DNA from 4 places in the Maridesulfovibrio salinus genome. Region 3 is predicted to be linked to each of the others. Evidence: predicted binding sites of a transcription regulator. Region 3 holds the regulator's gene; each other region holds the start of a gene.
What was found. The regulator sigma-54, encoded in region 3, starts transcription at its own class of promoters, with help from an activator protein. The targets are predictions, from matches to a motif close to CTGGCACGGNNNNTGCTT.
Positions count from the first base shown of each region.

Region 1 (4,952 bases), 1.0 Mb from region 3:
CGCGGATTCAAGCACATGGAGCGCAGAAAGAAAGAAGTGGAAACAGAACATGAAGCATTTCTGCAATCCAACCTGATGCCTTCTTCCGAAGGCTGCCGCAAGAAAAAGTCTGTTGAAATACCCAAGAAGTACAAGAATATAGCAGCCGCCCTGTTTGTTTCTTCTGACGGATTTCTGATGATCCGGGGCAAGAACAGCAAAGCCAACCACGAGATACTGAGTAAAGTCTCGTCAGTGTTCGATTACTGGTTTCACGTTCAAGGCGGTCCCGGCTCCCATGTGGTTCTCAAGCGGGACCATCCCGGGCAGGAAGTTCCGGAAAGCACCTTCGAGGAAGCAGCCACCCTCGCGGCCCTGAAAAGCTACCGGGCAAATGACTCCAAAGCGGACGTCATGTGCGCCCTGGTCAAGGATGTGCGCAAGGTGAAAGGCTGGGCTCACGGACAGGTTACCGTCGACAGCGTCCTGAAAACTGTCCACGTCAATGTGGACGGTTCACTGGAAGAAAAACTGGCCAGGAAATAAACAATCAGACAACTTTCCAGGGCCATGAATCAATGTAGGCTTCAAGCTCTTCCCGGTTCATGGCCCTTACCTTTTCCAGCTCTTCCCGGTTTGAGCTGTTGTGGGGATTAAGTCCTTCATGGCTGTTCACCCCCCGTGGATGGTCAAGATGAAACAGGGGGCCTTCAAGCTTCCCCAGCCTGTAACCCAGACCGGACATACGGACCAGCCGCTCATCATCTTCATATCCGTATGAAATGAAATTCTCATTATCCATTCCGGCAGCAAGATAAGCCTCACGCCTGATCATCACCAGCCCGCCCGGAGTGTCGGCATAAAGAAGAGTGCAGTTTGAATCATCCAGAAAGCCCACCGCCCGCTCGGACAGGACTCTGGCGGCCAGACTCTGCGGGACATTCAGACAGCGCCCGTCAAAAGGACGCACCACATCCATCCGCCCTTTAAGAAGCATCCCGCATGCCCGGACGTAACTGCCCGGAGCAACCAGAACATCGACATCGCAATTGGCGATAACAGGCTCTCCAGCCATGCGGACCAGTTCGTTCACACAAGAGCTTCTATGAAAAAAACCGGAGTGGTCTTCCCTGAAATACAGTTCAGGACCATCCGGCATATCGTTGAAAAATTCTGGGAGGACTCTCTTCGGCCCCTCCTCCATGATCATTATTCTGGTATCAAACCAGCTCAGCAGCAGTGTTGTGACCAGCTTGAGATTGCTGACCCGTTCAAGGGAATCCACACGGCAGGGTATGATGAAAGCGACATTCCTGAGATCGGTCTTCATATTACCCACACCTTGATATTTTTCTGATCATTTCATTTTGCGCGGCGGCCATACTGCTTTAGGCGGTTCTTGAAATTCCTTCGCCCAGCATGGTGAGGACCATGTCCTGTTCACGCAGCAGGCGGTTGGCAACACTCTTCTGAACCGCATTGGTTGAGGAAGAGAATTGTCCTGACCGTTCACCGTAGATCTCTTTCACGAGATCTTTGGGAAACCCCTTGTCTTCGGCATTAGCCGCCAGTTTATCAATGGCCTTGGCAATAAGCCGTGACGCTCCGGTAGGACCATGCTGAACCGATGTGGACCAGAGCACTTCACGCACCGGACCCGGCAGAGCGTTCATGTCAACGCCTGTCATTTCATAGATCATTCTGGCCGCCGGATCGTAATGGCTGCTCTGAATAAAATCATGCTGGAGCTTTTCAAACCCTGCGGGGTCCTCTGAAGCGAGCTGTTTCCACACTTCCGGCATTTTACCTGACTTCGATCCCGTGTTTGCAGGCCCTGCATCAAGCAGACGGTCCGCCACTTCCGGGGCCTTGTCTTTCAGAAATTCCACAAAACGGTCCATAGTCCCGGTATTGGATGCGATCTGATACTTACCGTAGGAAGTTCCGCCTACCCGGTCGTAGCCTATCGCGGCCACGCCTTTAGTCCCGGACTCAAATTTTGCGGACAGACTTCCGGTAACCTCCGGATTTGTCGTTTTTTTGACAGGAGCACCGCCCGGTATACCGTTCTGCTGGTAGGGAGCTATCTGAGAACGATTCAACCCGCCGGATCCATTCAATCCTTTAATTGAATTTAAGGCGGTCAATGCTTCAAGCATAAGCATGTTGTTCATCACACCCATATCCATATCCGCTGACGAATAACCATCATCTTTCGCCGGGTCGGCCAGAAGTTTTTCGGTCATCATCATATCCAGATTGAATGCCCCCTGCTGCCCTTTCAAGGCCGCAAGATTGGGAGTGGACGCACCTTTCCCGGCAACGCCGGAAGCGTTTTTGCCAAGCATCTGCACAACTGATGCGATATCATTATTCACATTGGACATAGCTTTCCCTCTGTCAAAAATATATGATTCCACCAGAGTTAAAGCATCATGTGTGCCAACCTCTCCAACAGTCCGGATTATAGACAAAAAAGACCCTGAATATAATTCAGAGGCGAGTTTGGTGACAAAATCATCAGACTGCTGAGAAAGTATCAGATGCGAGGCGCAGTGATCTTGGCTGAAATTTTATTTCTTACCTTTGTCTTCCTCATCTTTTTCATCATTGAGTAAAAACAATTCCCGTTTCTTTTTCTCAAATACCACAGCGGCCCTGAAAGCGGATATGGCCAGCGCCAGAATACTCAGGATCAAAATCATTCCCTGCTGAAATTCCCACTTCTGGCGGATGATCATATCAACCACGAAATTGGACGGGAAATTATTCGAATAGTAAATCAGGGCGGGAATGCAAAGTAACGCCAATCCAAGAAAGATAACCTCAAGCCATATAAAACTCCGCCCCAGAAGCATTATGAAAAGTGTGGAATCCCGAATAACTCTTAGAGTAACAAGCTTATGTCTAAGCTTCTTCAGTCGTTCATCCATCTGATTCAGGTACTGCTGGGTTTTACGGAAAGTCTCCGCCTGATTGAGGTTCTGGGTTTTAATCCAGTAGATTTTATCGGCGCAGTAGTTGAAATCACTGTTGAACTCGGTAAGAAGTTTGGGAAAGGGAAACCATGAAGCCTCCCGCTGGATATCAAGCAGTTCCTCGCGGTAGATTTCTAGCTTCTTGTTGATGACCTTTATTTCGTATTCAACCCGCTTCTCGATCTCCTGCGTAAGCCGGGCCACTCCGGAAGTCAGGTGCTTGAAAGCCACATAGTTTTTGATCTTGGCCAGCTTTCTCATCCGCTCCATGAACCTGCCCGCTTCATCGGCGAAGTCGTGCCCTTCTTCGAACCACTGGGCAATATCGGCGGCAAGAGTATCCATCCCCGCCGCGACTTCCTTTGCATCGGCTTCAGCCGTTTCCCAGAGCTGCCCCATAGCCTGCAATACGGTGAGCCGCCCCCGGTCAAGCTCGGGATCAATGGCTATGCGGTTGAAATAATTCGGGTCACGCTCGATAATATCTTCAAAATAGGGAATAGCCTGCTCGGCAAATCCCATTTTGACCATGCAGACCGCCCGCCGGTACAAAGGGTCCAGCCAGTCGGGACATACCCTTGAAGCGCGCCTGAAAGTGTTGCTGGCCTCGCTGACGTCACCGCTGACCTCCTGCATCCGCCCCTGCAGATATATGAAATATCCCTGCTGCAAAGGGGAGAAGCTCAATCTTTCGGCCTCCTGCCAGTAAAAATAAGCCTGCTCGCCGTCCCCGTTTTCAAGCTCGATAAAGCCGATCAAAGCCCGTGGCTGGTAACTGCGGCTGAACCGGATCATGGCATTTTTGGTAAGGAGTTCCGCATCACTGAACGAACCGCCGACAAGTGAATCAAAAGCGGACCAGATCAACTCTCCCTCTTCAGGGCCCTGCTCCATGATTCCCCGGGGCCACTCCTTTCCCCTGCTCCGCCAGACCATGTAAAGGGTTCTCAACTGCGAAATGGCATTGATGGAAAAAAGAGCGCGGGTGATTATCCCTTCATAACTGTCGCCGGAAGTGAGAATCTTGGAAAACTCTTCCAGAACATTATCCTTGCCCTGCATGGAAAGATCAATATTCTGAAACCCTTCATTGAATTTATCACTGTCAATTGCCGCAAGCTTTTTCCATGCTCCGGGATCAAGCCCTTTGAGTTTCTTACTGGGGCAGTCGGCGGGGGCGTGGTTTTTCATTCCGCAATAAAAGCAGTCATCCATCTCACCTATGGAGACTCTGCGGGAAATAGTGACGTCCATCGCTCCGGCGCTGAGGCCTTCCACCCCGTGCTTGAGACTGACATGACACCATCCCTCAAGAGTTTCCTGATCGCTGCCGAAACGGACCTCGTTGATGGCGAAATCCTTTCCCAGAAGATATGCGTCGCGGTAACGCAGATGGGGACAGTCCGGGGTCAGTTTATCCCAGTCCAGATTGACCTTGCGCAGAATTTCATCGTTAAAATTCATATTCATCTGCGGAACAAGAGCCATCACGGTCGGCCAGTAATGGGTCCCCTCTTCATTATTGCGTGACCGGGTGATTACCGAAAGAAGCTCCCTGAGAAATGTGCGCAGCAGTGACAATGAACCTATGGGCAGAATAACTTTGACATCGGAAGTAATGTACTGGATGCCCAGCTTCTGCATAAGGGTCTGGATATCTGAAAAAAAGGAACGCCATCCTTTAATGAATTCCTTATCGGACGGGTTGCCGACAGGAATCATTATGAAATACCAGCTCTGCTGCGAATCATAGCCCAGACTCTGATCGGCGATCAGGGCCTTCCATCCTGACTTTGAAATACCGGTGGGAGTTCTGACCTCTTCAAGCTCCAGCCCGGAAATCCGTTTTACCGCGTCCTCAAGCTTGGGGTGCACAATTACTTCAAATTCCTTGGGCAGCACCACTTCCTGCGAGGTAAACTCGTTATCCACTTTAAGCGAAAGGTCGAGGCCGTAATCCACGAGAAGGGTTGCAGGCATGATCTGCATGAAGAC
Region 1 covers NZ_AP042461.1:3,591,630-3,596,581, forward strand. Annotated here, with positions in the region: gene ACZ5PW_RS16530 (NFACT RNA binding domain-containing protein) at 1-525, shown strand, start outside; gene ACZ5PW_RS16535 (galactosyltransferase-related protein) at 530-1,309, opposite strand; gene ACZ5PW_RS16540 (VgrG-related protein) at 1,368-2,366, opposite strand; gene ACZ5PW_RS16545 (tetratricopeptide repeat protein) at 2,553-4,952, opposite strand, start outside.
Region 1: ACZ5PW_RS16540 (VgrG-related protein) is a predicted target of sigma-54. The motif match lies at 2,408-2,425, and genes of this name have one in related genera.

Region 2 (4,952 bases), 1.9 Mb from region 3:
AGTCGCCCTTCCCTGCTGAAACTCAGCCCGGATCTGACCTTGATCTCTCCGCTGGGGGTGGGAACAGAAACAGTCTCCCCGGGCCAGAGGGTAATTGAACGGATTACTCCGCTCTCATGAAAACAGATACTGATCACCTTGACGCATAAAGCCCCCACCGGGGTATCTATAGCAACAAGCTCTGCCAACTGCTCTTCATCTTCCTGAGTCCAGTAACCGGAGAGTTTACCGTTGAGCGGGAAAACCCTTTTAACCTTACCCGACTCGTAAAAAGTCAGCATCTCAGCTGAAATTATACCTGCCGGAGTAAAAACGGGCGTTTTCTCCTCAAGTGGCAGCGAACGCACATTTCCGTTTTCATGAAAATGAACAGCCTGCACAGTCTTTCGGCGCAGGTCATCAGTTGAAAACTGTGGGACAAGCTGTCCCGCTTCAGTATCCAGTAGACATCTTCCTGCGGGGGCGCAGGAACGGACATTGCCGCTAACATAATATTCAACTTTCCCGTATACCGGTATATCTCTTAAATCAGTTATGCATAAGTTCATTGACAACTCTCCTCAGTTCCAAGGAAATCGGGCCTTCTTTCCTTATTATTTCAATTTCATGATCTACTTTTTTATCATCGGCCCTACTGAAAAAAATTTCCTTCAAGTTACTTTTCAGAATCAATAATATTGGGAGAAGAGCAACAGCTAAAATAGTAAGGCCAGGAAAAATTCCGGAGCTAAGGGTCATCCACAATTCCGTAATTTCTGTATAAAACATATTCTATTCCACCTCGGATAACTGGTTCCGATGTAAATCCTGCTTCAGGGCCTTTTGAGCAGGCACTGTCCGCGAGGGCCAAACGATTCGACAAATCATGCTGTCCGCAACTTTGTCGTAGACCATCGGAATATACAGGGCGGACCATCATGGTGATCCAGAAAAATATAAACAAAGCCCGTTTAATCAAACTCATGACAATACCTCCCCGCAACTGATCTTAAGCAATTCATTTCGGGTGAGCGGTCTGCTCAGCCGACATGAAAGCTGACGCACGGCTTCGGTGATGCCTGCAAGGTCAGTGGAAGTGCTGTCTACTCCACACTCGTCAAGAAAAGTTCTTACAGCTGCTCGCCCGCTCTTTCCTCCAACAGCCAGTTTACGCAGGGTCCCAACCGATTCAGGAGCATAAGGCTCAAACAGTTCGGGCGACTTGCTCAAGGCATGGGCATGCAGGCCGGACTCGCAGGCAAAAATATCTGTCCCGACCACAGCCTTGGTTCTTGATACCGGGACTTTTGCCGCGGAAGAAACATACATGCAGATTTCTTTCAGCACTTCTGTAGAATACCCGTCTTTCCCTCCTCTTAAGGCCAGATGGGCAGCCAATTCTTCAGTAGAAGCAATTCCCGAACGCTCGCCGATACCAAGAACGGATGAATCCACGTAGTCTGCACCGGACTCAAGTGCAGTTACTGCATTGGCTGTGGCCATTCCGAAATCATCATGGCAGTGCACAGCTATATCTATATTAAGTTTTGATCTGAATCTGGTGACCAGCTTTTCCATGGCCAGAGGAGTGAGTTGTCCAAGCGAGTCCGCCAGCCGTATCCGCGAAACCCCGCAGACTTCAGCATGCAGGGCCATGCTCAGGGAAAAATCCTCGTCTGCTCTGGAAATATCCTCAAGGCCAACTGAAATATATTTAAACCCGGCTTCACGGGCTGTCTTCACTGCCGCAGCAAGTTTACGCAAAATGGACTGGCGATCCATTTCCAGTCTTTTTTCAATATGCAGATCTGAAACCGGGACACCTATATTGATCCGGTCAACAGGCAACTCCGCGGCAGCAAGAATGTCTTTCTCTCTGCAGGGAGACCAGACACTCAGGTAAGTATCTTTTTTAACAGAGCTCAAATGCTGCGCAAATTCCAGAAGACCTTCCTGTCCTACCCACCCCAGCTCAATTTCTTCAACGCCAAGGGCGATAAGACCGGATGCGATATGCTTGCGGTTCTCAAGATTAAAATATGCTCCGAAAAGCTGTGCGCCTTCACGCAGGGTAGTTTCTATCAGCATTGTATCCTCCATAGGATTAAACATTATTACAGAATCCTTTGAGCACAATTGATGCCAAAACTTTCACCACTCACATCTACCTTAATTTATATATAAATTTCTCCCTTCAATGCTCCTGGAGATAACTACATAAATGTATCTTACTACATTTTTGTCTTTGAATTTCGTAGCTACCTACATTTTTGGTATCCAGATCCACAACTCCTAAATTTGAAATTAAATTCAATATTTCAGAACCTTAAAATCAAAAATACACTTTGGCACGCTCATTGCCTTATGGGAAACAGCATCAACGACAACAAAACCAACCCCATGGAGGAAATTATGAGAAAGGTAGCAATCTACGGAAAAGGCGGAATCGGAAAATCCACAACCACACAGAACACAGTAGCTGGTCTGGCAACCATGGACAGAAAGGTGATGGTCGTCGGCTGTGACCCTAAGGCTGACTCAACTCGTCTGCTTCTCGGCGGACTGGCTCAGAAATCTGTTCTCGATACCCTCCGCGAAGAAGGCGAGGATGTTGAACTTGAGGATATCCGTAAACCCGGTTTCGGTGACTCCTGGTGTGTTGAATCCGGCGGCCCTGAACCGGGTGTAGGCTGTGCAGGTCGCGGAATCATCACTTCAATCAACATGCTTGAGAACCTCGGCGCATACGAGGAGTCCGAAAACCTTGACTATGTTTTCTATGACGTACTCGGTGACGTTGTCTGCGGTGGTTTTGCAATGCCCATCCGTGACGGTAAAGCGGAAGAAATCTACATCGTCTGCTCCGGTGAAATGATGGCCATGTATGCGGCCAACAACATCTGCAAAGGTATCATGAAATACGCCCAGTCCGGCGGCGTACGCCTCGGCGGACTCATCTGCAACTCCCGTAATGTTGATAACGAAAAAGAGATGATCGAAGAACTGGCCCGCAAACTCGGAACCCAGATGATCTATTTTGTCCCCCGCGACAACGACGTTCAGCGTGCTGAAATCAACCGTAAAACCGTAATCGAGTGGAACGACGAAGTTCCGCAGGCCGATGTGTACAAAGGTCTCGCAGACGCAATCGACAAAAATGAAATGTTTGTTGTTCCTACCCCTCTCGAAATTGAAGAACTGGAACAGCTCCTTCTCGATTACGGCCTTCTGGAAGCTTAGACAAATATCCGAAAATTCAATTTCAATAAGCGCACAGCGCATCAATTTCAACAGCACACAAGGAGAGACAAAATGATGATCATGGTGAGAGCAATTGTAAGACCGGAAAAGGCGGACGATGTCCTTGCCGCACTCATGGACAACGGCTTCCCCGCTGTAACCAAATATTCAGTGGCAGGACGCGGTAAACAGCGCGGTATCAAAATCGGCGAAGTCACCTACGATGAGATTCCCAAGACCATGCTCATGAGCGTTGTCCCTGCCGACGACAAGGATTTTGTCATCAATACTATTATGGATGCAGCCCGTTCCGGCGTGAAAGGAGCATTCGGTGACGGTAAAATCTTCGTAAGCGATGTGGAAGACGTTTTCACCATCAGTTCCGGCGTAAACGAAGCAGCCCCGGTAGCGGAGGCCTAAATGAAAGAAGTAATCGCAGTCGTGCGGATGAACATGGTTAACCGCACCAAACAGGCCCTCACGGAAGCGGGCATAGATGCCTTCTTCGCCCACGAGGCCCAGGGCAGGGGAAAAGGATTCGTTAACTCCACCGTGCTTGAAGGCGCGGAATCCGGATACGAGGAAGCCGCAGCAGTACTCGGGGAAAAAGGTAAGCTCTACCCCAAAAGAATAGTCACCGTTGTTGTCCCGGACGAATCTGTTGAAACGGTCGTCAGCGCAATCATAAAAGTTAACCAGACCGGAAAGCCCGGAGACGGAAAAATTTTCGTCAACTCAATGGGTGACGCAGTAAGAGTCAGAACCGGTGAGACCGGCGCTAAGTCCATATCCTAGCACCAGAAGGAGATTTCAGAATGAGTACCAAGACTAAAGTGGTGCAGTGGGACCCGGCGGACGTCAAAGACGAACTTCTCAAGAAGTACCCGCCTAAAGTAGCCCGCAAGCGCGCCAAACAGATAATGATCAACGAAGCAAACGAGAGTGAAGCTCCTCCGGAAATCGTTGCAAACGTAAGAACCATCCCCGGTATCATCACCATGCGCGGCTGCACCTACGCAGGTTGTAAAGGGGTTATCATGGGCCCCACCCGCGACATCGTGAACATCACTCACGGCCCCATCGGCTGTGGCTTCTACTCCTGGCTGACCCGTCGTAACCAGACCGATGCCGGTCCCGATGGCGAAAACTACATGACCTACTGCTTCTCTACCGACATGCAGGATCAGGACATCATCTTCGGCGGTGAAAAGAAACTTGAGGCGGCCATTCAGGAAGCCTACGACCTCTTTCACCCCAAGGGAATCTGCATATTCTCGACCTGCCCGGTGGGGCTCATCGGTGACGATGTCCACGCCGTTGCCAGAAAGATGAAGGAAAAATTCGGCGACTGTAACGTCTTCGCCTTCTCCTGCGAAGGTTATAAAGGTGTATCCCAGTCCGCAGGTCACCATATTGCGAACAACGAAGTTTTCACCCATCTGGTGGGAACCAACGAAAAGCCGAGAACCGAAGAATACAAAATCAACCTGCTCGGTGAATACAATATCGGCGGTGACGGTTTCGAGATCGACCGCATACTCAAGAAGTGCGGCATCACAAACCTGGCCACATTCTCCGGCAACTCAACCTATGACCAGTTTGCCTCTGCCCAGCACGCGGACCTCAGCTGTGTAATGTGCCACCGTTCAATCAACTATGTGGCAGACATGCTTGAGACCAAATATGGCATCCCCTGGATCAAAGTGAACTTCATCGGCGCTGAAGCCACAGCC
Region 2 covers NZ_AP042461.1:67,421-72,372, forward strand. Annotated here, with positions in the region: gene ACZ5PW_RS00275 (hypothetical protein) at 1-548, opposite strand, end outside; gene ACZ5PW_RS00280 (hypothetical protein) at 529-738, opposite strand; gene ACZ5PW_RS00285 (hypothetical protein) at 728-964, opposite strand; gene ACZ5PW_RS00290 (LeuA family protein) at 961-2,067, opposite strand; gene nifH (nitrogenase iron protein) at 2,392-3,219, shown strand; gene ACZ5PW_RS00300 (P-II family nitrogen regulator) at 3,292-3,639, shown strand; gene ACZ5PW_RS00305 (P-II family nitrogen regulator) at 3,640-4,014, shown strand; gene nifD (nitrogenase molybdenum-iron protein alpha chain) at 4,035-4,952, shown strand, end outside.
Region 2: nifH (nitrogenase iron protein) is a predicted target of sigma-54. The motif match lies at 2,325-2,342, and genes of this name have one in related genera.

Region 3 (4,952 bases):
AAAGGCCATGTCAATCTTCAATCTTGAGTCTACAGAGATCCGTCCGGTCGGAGTTGTGCAGTTCTTTTCCGGCCAGAGTGAGATTGCTCAGGGTGTTGAACGAGCTGTTAGGGAGAAAATTCCCCATACAATGGAACGGCGAAGGTTTCCTGGAGGGGGTAAAGATATTTATGATATTACTGTTTTCCCGTTGATAGGCTCTGAGAGTAAAGGCGTTGTTGTAAGGATTGACAACGTGACAGCGCGTGTCCGTATGGAAGAAACCATGGTCCAGACTGAGAAAATGATTTCGGTAGGCGGTCTCGCAGCGGGGATGGCTCATGAGATCAACAATCCTATCGGTGGGATATTGCAGGGAGCTCAAAACCTTGAAAGAAAGTTTCTGCCGGACATTAAAGCCAATCATGTTGCCTGTGAAAAGGCGGGGTGTTCTATGGAGAGCCTCCGCAGTTATTATGAATTACGTAAAATAGGAAGTATTGTTAAAGGTATAAAGGAGTCCGGAGCCAGAGCCGCGGGTATTGTCTCTAATATGCTTGATTTCAGCAGGCCAGGTAAGGATAAGATTGAAGAGGTGAATCTTACTGATCTTCTTGAAGCATCGTTGAGCCTGGCAGCCAAAGATTACGATCTTAAAAAGAAATACGACTTCCTTCATATCAGAATTGTGCGCGATTATGATAAAGGGCTACCCGGTGTCGTGTGCTCAAGAACAGAAATAGAGCAGGTTCTTTTCAACCTTTTCAAAAATTCAGCCCAGGCAATAAGAGAGCATGGGCATTCAGGTGCACATCCGGAACTTCGTGTACGAACTAGAAGGAGGGGGGACAATGCTCTTATTGAAGTAGAGGATAATGGTCCGGGAATAAAGCCTGAAATACGCAGAAGAATCTTTGAACCTTTTTTTACCACCAAGCCTTCCGGTATAGGGACCGGACTGGGGCTTTCAGTTTCATATTTCATAATCACCCAGAATCACGGCGGCAGCTTCAGCGTTGAGCCAGCACCAGACGGTGGAGCTCGTTTTGTGATACTCCTTCCCCTAAAAAAAGAATCACTGGAATTCAACGCCTGATATTACCTCTCCGGCTTAAGTTTTCATTAATATACGCATTGCGGATTTACACTTGATCAGAACATTGGTACACTTTTTTCATAAGCAATGTTAATGGCTAAAAAATCTTGTTATTTCAATCAAATCAGAGGTTAGCTGTTGCAAGCTGCAGAGTAGTGTGGCATAGTTGAATCAAGCTCGGAAGAAATTTGAAGATAATTTTTCCGGTTGTATTTTTTAATCTGATTTTGAATGTAATCCTGTTTGAATATATTTATGATTACGAAGGTGGCAGACTTTTATGGGGTTGGAACTTAGACAACAATTAAAGCTTACTCAGCAACTGGTAATGACTCCCCAGTTGCAGCAGGCTATCAAGTTGTTGCAGCTTTCCAGGCTGGAACTTGTAGATTCCGTACATCAGGAGCTTATGGAGAATCCTATACTTGAGGAAATGGACCCTCAGGAAAGAACGGATTCACCGGACTCTGACGCCGGAACCGCAACTGCGGAAGAGGTCCAGATCTCCAAGGACGCTGAATGGGAAAATTATTTAGGTGAATTTTCCAGCACTTCCAAACAGTCTGCCTCGCGTGAAAGCGAATCTCTTGAGGATGGAATGTCCTTTGAGGCGAGACTCACCAAGTCCACTTCGCTTGAAGGGCATCTGCACTGGCAGCTTTGTCTCTCAGATCTTTCTGAAAAAGAGGTTGAGATTGGAGAGTGTATCATCGGAAATCTGAGCTCCGGTGGTTTTTTAAGGATTGAGTTGGAAGAAGTGGCTGAAACATGCTACGCTGAAATCGAAGAAGTGGAAAAGGTTCTGGATAAAATCCAGAAGTTTGACCCGGTTGGGGTGGCGGCAAGAACTCCTCAGGAATGTTTGATGCTGCAGCTTGAAGCACTTAAGCTTGATGATGACCCCATTCTTGTTTCACTGGTACGTGATCATCTGGATGATCTTGAGAAAAGGCGATACAAGCCTCTGGCAAGAAAATTCAAACTCAGTATGGAGGATTTAAAGAGTTATCTTGATTTGATGACAACTCTTGATCCATTGCCCGGAGCAAGTTTTTCAGGCGGAGACTCTTTCTATATCAGTCCGGATGCTTATGTTTATGAATATGACGGTGATTTTGTTATTGTTCTGAACGAAGACGGGTTGCCCAAACTGCAGATGAACGCTTTTTATGTTGAAACTCTGGCTTCGACCAAGGGGGAAGACAAGGAATATTTTCAGGACAAGATGCGCTCGGCACAATGGCTGATGAAAAGCCTCTATCAGAGGCAGCGTACATTATATAAGGTTCTTGAATCCATTGTACGCTTTCAGAGAGAGTTTTTCGCCCATGGTGTCACCAAGCTTAAGCCCCTTATCCTGAAAGAAGTGGCGGAAGACATTGAAATGCATGAATCCACGGTGAGCAGAATCACCACAAACAAGTATGTGTCTACACCGCACGGGATCTTTGAATTAAAATTTTTCTTTAACAGTGCTCTCGGACTTGATGACGGGTCTCAGGTTGGCTCGGAGTCGGTCAAGGCGATGATCAAAAAGCTGGTCGGTGAGGAGGATACCAAGAAACCGCTCAGCGATGAGAAGATCGCCGAAATGCTCAAGGCCAGTCTTGAGGTCAACATCGCGAGAAGAACTGTAGCCAAGTACAGGACTGCAATGGGGATACCTTCCTCCTCTAAAAGGAAAAAGGTTTTCTAGCCAGGCAGGTCCGGAGAAAAAAAGCATATTCACCTATTACGAAGGAGGCTCTATGAACGTAGCATTCACTTTTAAGAACTTCGACGCATCCGAACATCTGAAGGAATATGCAAACAGCCGTTTCTCCAAGCTAGTTAAGTATGTTACCAACCCTGAAAACACCGAAATGCAGGTTAACCTCTCGGTGGACAAGTTCAGGCATGTGGCTGAGGTTATCTTAACCTCCGATCATCTGCACATCAGTGCTTATGAAGTATCAGAAGACATGTACTCCACTGTGGACATGGTTCTGGACAAGCTCGAAGCCCAGCTTCGCCGCGCTCGTGAAAAGATGCGGAGTCATAGACGCAAGGAAGTCTCTTCCGCCCGCATGGATGTAATCAGCTATGCTGAAGAGGAAGTATACAGGGAACCCGTGATTGTCGAATCCGATTCTTTTGTTCCCAAGCCCATGAGTATTGATGAAGCTGCAGAACAGCTCCAGACCATGGACCATGAATTCCTCGTATTCCGCAATGCGGACAATGAAGCTATAAACGTAATTTACCGTCGCAATAACGGCGACTTCGGTTTGATTGACCCGGGATACTAACTGATGAATATAAGTGATAATCTGGCAAAGGACCTTGTAATCTACGAATTGGAAAGCTCTGACAAGAGCGGAGTTCTGAAGGAAATGGTTTCCACTCTCAATGCCGCAGGTATTGAAGTGGATGCAGAAAAGGCTTTAAAGGTCCTTAATGATCGAGAAAAACTTGGAACAACCGGTATAGGGGATGGCATAGCCATCCCCCATGGCAAACTTGAAGGACTTGAGAAAATAGTCGTGGTCGTCGGAAGATCCGGCGAAGGTATTGATTTCGAGTCCCTTGATCTGCAACCGTGTAGGATATTCTTTATGGTTCTGGCTCCTGAAAAAGGGGCCGGAGCCCATCTAAAGATTCTGGCCCAGATCTCCCGTCAGTTGAAGGATTCTGCCTACAGGCAGGCCTTTATTGAAACCGGGGATGAAGAGGAGCTGCACAGGCTTCTCGGGATTTAGATTTTTTCCTTGAAAAAATAAAGTCTTATGAATTAGCAATGAACTCTGGTCATTGCTAATTTTGTTTATGTTACTGTTGTCATGTCGGCCGGGGTTTTCATGTTAAAAATGCGGCGCGGGGATTTTTTAAGCGGATAAAAGTCTTTTTCTCCGCATGCCGGAAGTAGACGCGAAAGGAGCAGGACGTGAAGTGCGATGTCGATTCATTTCCGGTCATAGTTGTGACCGGTCTTTCAGGAGCCGGTAAATCAACTGTTCTCAAGGTTTTTGAAGATTTACGTTTTTTCTGTGTTGACGGGCTTCCCGCGGGAATGCTCCCGCGCCTTGTGGACCTTTTCTGCACCCGTGACAATATGTATCGGGGATTGGTTCTCGGGATGGATCTGCGTCAGTTGGAATTTAGCAGTGACTGGGAAGCCACGCGTGAAGAGCTGACCAAAAGAGGCTTTTGTCCAAGCATTCTTTTTCTCGAAGCGCGTCTGCCGGAACTGGTGCGCAGGTACGCTACAACTCGTCGTCTGCACCCCCTTGAGTCCAGAGATTTCGGTCTTGAGCAGGCTCTTGAAAAGGAAAAGGAAGCACTTGATACGGTCCGCCAGCAGGCTGATCTGGTTATTGATACAACCACTTATTCCATCCATGATCTCCGGCGCAGGATTCAGGAAAAATGGGCTGAGCTTAGTGAAAAGTCTTCCGGACTCAGAGTTCACGTAATGTCTTTCGGCTTTAAGCATGATGTTCCCACGGCCGCTGACATGGTCATGGACCTCAGATTTCTGCCCAATCCTTATTTTATACCTGAACTGCGTCCTTTGTCCGGTCAGGACAAGGTTATATCCGATTATGTACTCGGTACAGAACCCGGTTCGGTTTTTATTGAGAAATATCTCGATTTCCTTCAATATGTTCTTCCTCTTTACGAGGCGGAAGGAAGATACAGGCTGACCATTGCCGTTGGATGTACCGGCGGCAGGCATCGTTCCGTGGCTACCGCTGAGAGGATATTTGCAACTCTTAAAGATAGTGGTTATTCTGTTTCACTTGAACATAAGCATATACATTTGAAATAAGGGGCACTGCCGGTAGGCATGTTCTGAATCGGGAATATAGATGGGCGCTGAATCCAGTAAAATCGGAAT
Region 3 covers NZ_AP042461.1:2,562,610-2,567,561, forward strand. Annotated here, with positions in the region: gene ACZ5PW_RS11685 (sensor histidine kinase) at 1-1,075, shown strand, start outside; gene rpoN (RNA polymerase factor sigma-54) at 1,356-2,771, shown strand; gene hpf (ribosome hibernation-promoting factor, HPF/YfiA family) at 2,824-3,363, shown strand; gene ACZ5PW_RS11700 (PTS sugar transporter subunit IIA) at 3,367-3,813, shown strand; gene rapZ (RNase adapter RapZ) at 3,999-4,883, shown strand; gene ACZ5PW_RS11710 (PTS sugar transporter subunit IIA) at 4,924-4,952, shown strand, end outside.

Region 4 (4,952 bases), 470 kb from region 3:
GGTCCGAAGGTTTCGGAGCCGTTTGGGATTATATTATTCGGGCGGGGATTCAGGCTCCTTCCGGTGATAACTGTCAGCCCTGGATATATATCAAGGATGATAATGGAATTACTCTGAGGCTCGACTCTAAAGCGGACGACAGCTTTTTCAACCTCAATCAGTCCGCGTCAATTATCTCTTGCGGAGCCGCTGTTGAAAACATGGTTCTTGCTTCTAAGGCGTGTGGTTTCGATCCCATGGTTTCTGTGCGTGAGCAAAGCGAATCCGGTCTGTCCGTAAAAATTGATCTGGAAAAGGACGACAACATTCACGAACCCCAGCTGTTCGATTCCATCTGGAAGCGCACCACAAACCGTAAGCCTTTTGATAAAAAAATGGTTGTTCCGGGAATATGGGAGACTGCAGCTGAGTCCCTTTCTGATCTGGATGGAATCTCTTTACATTGGATTTCTGACAGAGAACGGCTGTCTACTTTTGCTAAAGCTGTTTTTATTGCAGATCAGGTCCGCGCAGAGCGCAGGGACCTTCATGAATTTCTTTTTGAGAAGATAAGGTTTACGAGGGAAGAAGCTGCGTTAACAAGAGACGGGTTGCCCCTTGACAATCTTGAAGCCGGATTTGTCGGAAATTATTTTTTGAAGGCACTTAGAAAATGGTCGGTTGCCAAGGTCTTGAATACAATGGGGGCCAGCAAGGGAATTGCAAAAATAGCAGAGCAGGGAGTTCTCCGATCCGGAGGGATAGGGCTTGTCTGCGCTGACTCTTATGATCCTGATTCCATTTTTAGAGCCGGACGCGCTTTTCAGCGTTCATGGCTTACTTTCACCCATTATGGAATCGAATTTCAGCCAATTGCCGCTCCGGCCCTGTTCCGCATGCGTGTTCTTGAAAGAGGGGATGACTGCTTTTCCCCGGAACACAGACAGAAGCTAAAAAATACCTGGCCGATAATCGAGCAGTGTTTTCCAGGATTTTCAAATAAAAAACCGATCCTGTTTTTCAGAATCGGTTTCGGGAAATCAATCAAGTATGGAACCTATCGCAGGCCGCTTGAAAGTTTCATAAGCTGAACTTATTTGCGTGAAACGTAGAAGTTTTTTGCAAGTGCCTGACGCATGGGAACAGAAATGCTTATTTTGGATTTGCGCCTTGCAGCAGCAGGGCGCTCCAGTCCCATATGGGTCAGGAAGTATCTGGCAAAAGAGTCTCGGGAAAGGCCCACGCTTTCTGCAAGGGAGATCATCTCATTTTCAGTCAGGCTTGCTCTGATTGAGTCCCTGTATTGTTTTCTCATCAGACTGTCATAGGAAAATCCGAAAATACTTACGTGCAGGGCTGTCTCAATTCTGGAGAGCCGTTTGAGATCTCGTACCAGTATTGCACCATTATTCTTGGAAACTCTCATGATTTCTTTAAGCATCGTCCCCGGATTTTCGAGATGATGCATCATGTTATGTGAGTATACACAATCAAAGGAGTTATCTTCAAAGGGAATTTTGAGAGCATCACCTTTGGTGAAGTTGATATTGTGTATGCCTTCACTTTCCGCATTACTGCGGGCTCTTTTCAGCATGTTTTCGGATAGATCTATCCCGGTGATGACAGCTCTGCTGTGAGTTGCCACACCTATGGATATCCAACCTGTACCGCAACCGACTTCCAGGAATCGTCCTTCTTCAGGAGCAAGATTGACTATGGATTCGACAAATCCGGTGTGCAGTATATTAAGATACTGTTTGGTGAGCTGGTCATATGCAATGACATCCTGCTCTGAGGACATAATCTCTTTTTCAAGGATTCTTGGTGGAGTATTCATGGCTTTTCCTCAATGCGAAAAAGCGAAGCCGGGGTAATCGGCTTCGCTTGTGGTTAGGCTTGGGGAGTATATTTCTAAAGAAGATTTCTCTGTCTGCGGGTGTAGAAGAAACAACCAGCCAGACCGAGTCCGATGAGGATAAAGGAACTGGGTTCAGGTACTGCATGCATGGTCAGAGTTGTTCCGAGGTTGCTTGCAAAGTCCCATCCGTTGGGGTCTTCGTACTGGATAGTGGCTGTTCCGCGTGCTGCTGCATCGTAGATGGTACCATCTACCAGATTTGAGTAAGTGTCATCTCCGATGTGGTCAGCAAAGCTCGTGTTCAGGAAGTCCAGGAAGAAGGTTCCCTGAGCAAGCTGAGGCAGAACTACTGCAGTCTGGGTAATGTCAGCGTTAGTGGCATCAGCACCGGGGACCCACTGGAAATCTGCGAGCTCGCTATCGAGAGCAAGTGAAGAACCGTACTGGGCTTCGAACCATGAAAGGTCGAGTTCGCCGTTAGTAATGTCTGTAGTGCCGGCTGTGGGAGCTTCAGGTGCAGTTGTAACATCAGTTGTTTCACTGGAGTAGAATTTACCTTCACCACCGGAAAAGCTCATTACGAGTGTGGCGGGATCAATATCTTCGATTTTAAGTCCCCAGAACACACCGGTAACTGTCAGCGGGGTTCCGGATTCAGGCCATACATCTTCAGAAACATTGCTGATGTTCTGTACTTTTTCAAGATCCATAACACCCCAGATGTATTTTCCAACAAGCTTGGTTCTGAGAGTGCTGACATCTGCAAATTCTGAGTAGCTGAAGTCGATGTCATTACCGGCTTCATCCACAACATTCTGGTAGAAACTCAGGTTCCAGGTGTAATCACCAACATCATCCATGCCGAGATAGTCTGCGTGGGCAAAGCTGGCGAAAGCCATTGTCATGAGAACTGCCATGCTAAGAACAATTGATTTAATCCTCATTTTAAACTCCTTTTGGTTTTCTTTAGTCTTAGCAATGTGTGTGCCATGTTTTATATAGTTGTTTTTAAAGGGCTTATTTTTTAAATAAGGTTTTTTTGGTGAAAACTGTAAAACTCTCCGACGCTTTTTTAAGTAAATGTTTACAGCTTACCAGAATTTCCAGTTGTCACCGTAAACGACAAAGAGGGCTAAAAGCATATTACTCAGTGCATGACTAAGAATACACTGGGCTAAGCTGCTTGTTTTATAGTATATATAGTTATATGCGATGCCTGCGATCATACCGGCCAGCCAGAGTTGGTGCTCAAGCCCGAACAGGATCACAGTTGAAATGAAGGTGAAAGGTGTAAATTTTCCTTGTCTGACAGACATGAAGTCAGAATTAACAAGGTAACGGCAAAGAAAGGATCTCCAGAAAAGTTCTTCCATCACAGGTACGACCAGCACCGCACCAGAAGCCCGGATTAACAGCAATAAAATATTAATCCGCTCATCGAGAAACACGTTATGGGCATAAGGGGACAGTTTTCCACTAATGAAAGGCGGTACAGCCAAGTTTATCCAGAGAATAATCACCACAGTTCCGACAATAATGCTTAGCAGTGTATGGCGCAGGTAAAGCAACTGACTCCATACTATTTCAGTGTAAAATTTCCTGAATACTACCAGCGAAATTACAACCAGAACAATCTTTACAGGATAGATTAAGCATAACTCTTGGGAGGAGATGTGTATTCCCGAAAGTTTCAGCATCTCAAGGATGGCAATAAAGGACATATATATTGAAAACGGGAGTACTCTGGCCAGGGTGTGGTTCATCTTTTTCTCGAGATTTCGAAGGTGTTGCTTTTGCTGTCCGGAAGAATGCAATGAGTAAATGAAGGGGATAAGAAAAAACACCAGCAACCGGGTATTCCCAGTTGATGGTGTTTCTTATTGAGTTTTCCTTGCCTAAATTATTTTAGAAGATTGTCTTCTGCGCTGATAAAAGAAGAGACCTATCGCACCCGCTCCGAACAGAATGAAAGTTCCGGGTTCGGGAGATGGAATTGGAATCTCGCTGAACAAAACGTCATTGGCGCAGGTCATTGCAAAAGCATAGGTCATGTGCTGTCCGGCATACTGGTCAAGTTCAATTTCAAAACCGGACCAAATAGCCGTAGCCGGAGAGTCTTCTGTTACCCTTTTTGTGTTGTAATCCCATTGGGAAAAACTGATGTATCTATCTAGGAGTGTTCCGTACTTATTCAGGTACCACTTGTCGGCCTGCACAACATGCCCGGTTCTGCCATGACCGTATGGAACGAAAGCTTCAATGTAGTTATCCCAGTCATCGATGGGCATGTCCACCTTGTAAAGGTCATAGTTGCTGCGCCTGCTCGTACGCCAACCGTTCCAGGTACTGACGTTATGTAGAATGTAGTCCCACTTGTTGTCCTGGTCAAAATCAAAAAACCAGTCAGCGGGCATTATGTTTTTACTGGTGGAAGTGTAATCAAGTTCGATTCCTTTAAGTGTATGATCATCAAAAACGAATCTTCCGCCTGTAAGTTGCGGCGTTCCCACCACGTCAGTGTTGTGATATCTCGTTTGGATTCCATCCCACTCATTCGCGGTGTCGTAGAAATTTAGATATCCTGCACTAGCAAACGATGACTGCAGCATCAGAAACAATGTGATAATAAACAGTAGCGATTTGTTTTTCATATTTTCACCTCTGCTGATTCTAAGCATAATGTGTGCCAGTTTTTGTGAAAGTCGTGTCCTGTTTTTCTGATGTGCATTTTATTGAAGTTTAATTTTCCAGTTGTGAAATGAGCTAATCAATTCTGAATACTAATCCTGAAAAAGTGGACACTGTTTATCCTAACCTGTGATCTACAGAGGTACTGAGAGTAGCACGGGCAAGTTTAGATTGTCCGGCTTAAACAGACACTACTTGTAGAGGGTATTAAGGGTATAATTCTATAGGGTTGGTTTTTGGGTGTTTTTTTATAATTTATAATATTCTGATTTATAAGGGTAAATGCTTTGAGTGTTGGCTGAGGTGGCCGTCTGATTTTACCGGACTATGTACTCGGGTATCCGGATTATTCCTGTTCTGATGTTATATTGGCGGCTTTTCAAGGCTTTCATAAAAATAAAAAAGGCTAATCTTGTTTAAATTTGTT
Region 4 covers NZ_AP042461.1:2,095,467-2,100,418, forward strand. Annotated here, with positions in the region: gene ACZ5PW_RS09395 (ThiF family adenylyltransferase) at 1-1,070, shown strand, start outside; gene ACZ5PW_RS09400 (class I SAM-dependent methyltransferase) at 1,073-1,816, opposite strand; gene ACZ5PW_RS09405 (PEP-CTERM sorting domain-containing protein) at 1,891-2,781, opposite strand; gene ACZ5PW_RS09410 (CAAX prenyl protease-related protein) at 2,929-3,600, opposite strand; gene ACZ5PW_RS09415 (PEP-CTERM sorting domain-containing protein) at 3,733-4,488, opposite strand.
Region 4: ACZ5PW_RS09405 (PEP-CTERM sorting domain-containing protein) is a predicted target of sigma-54. The motif match lies at 2,811-2,828, and genes of this name have one in related genera.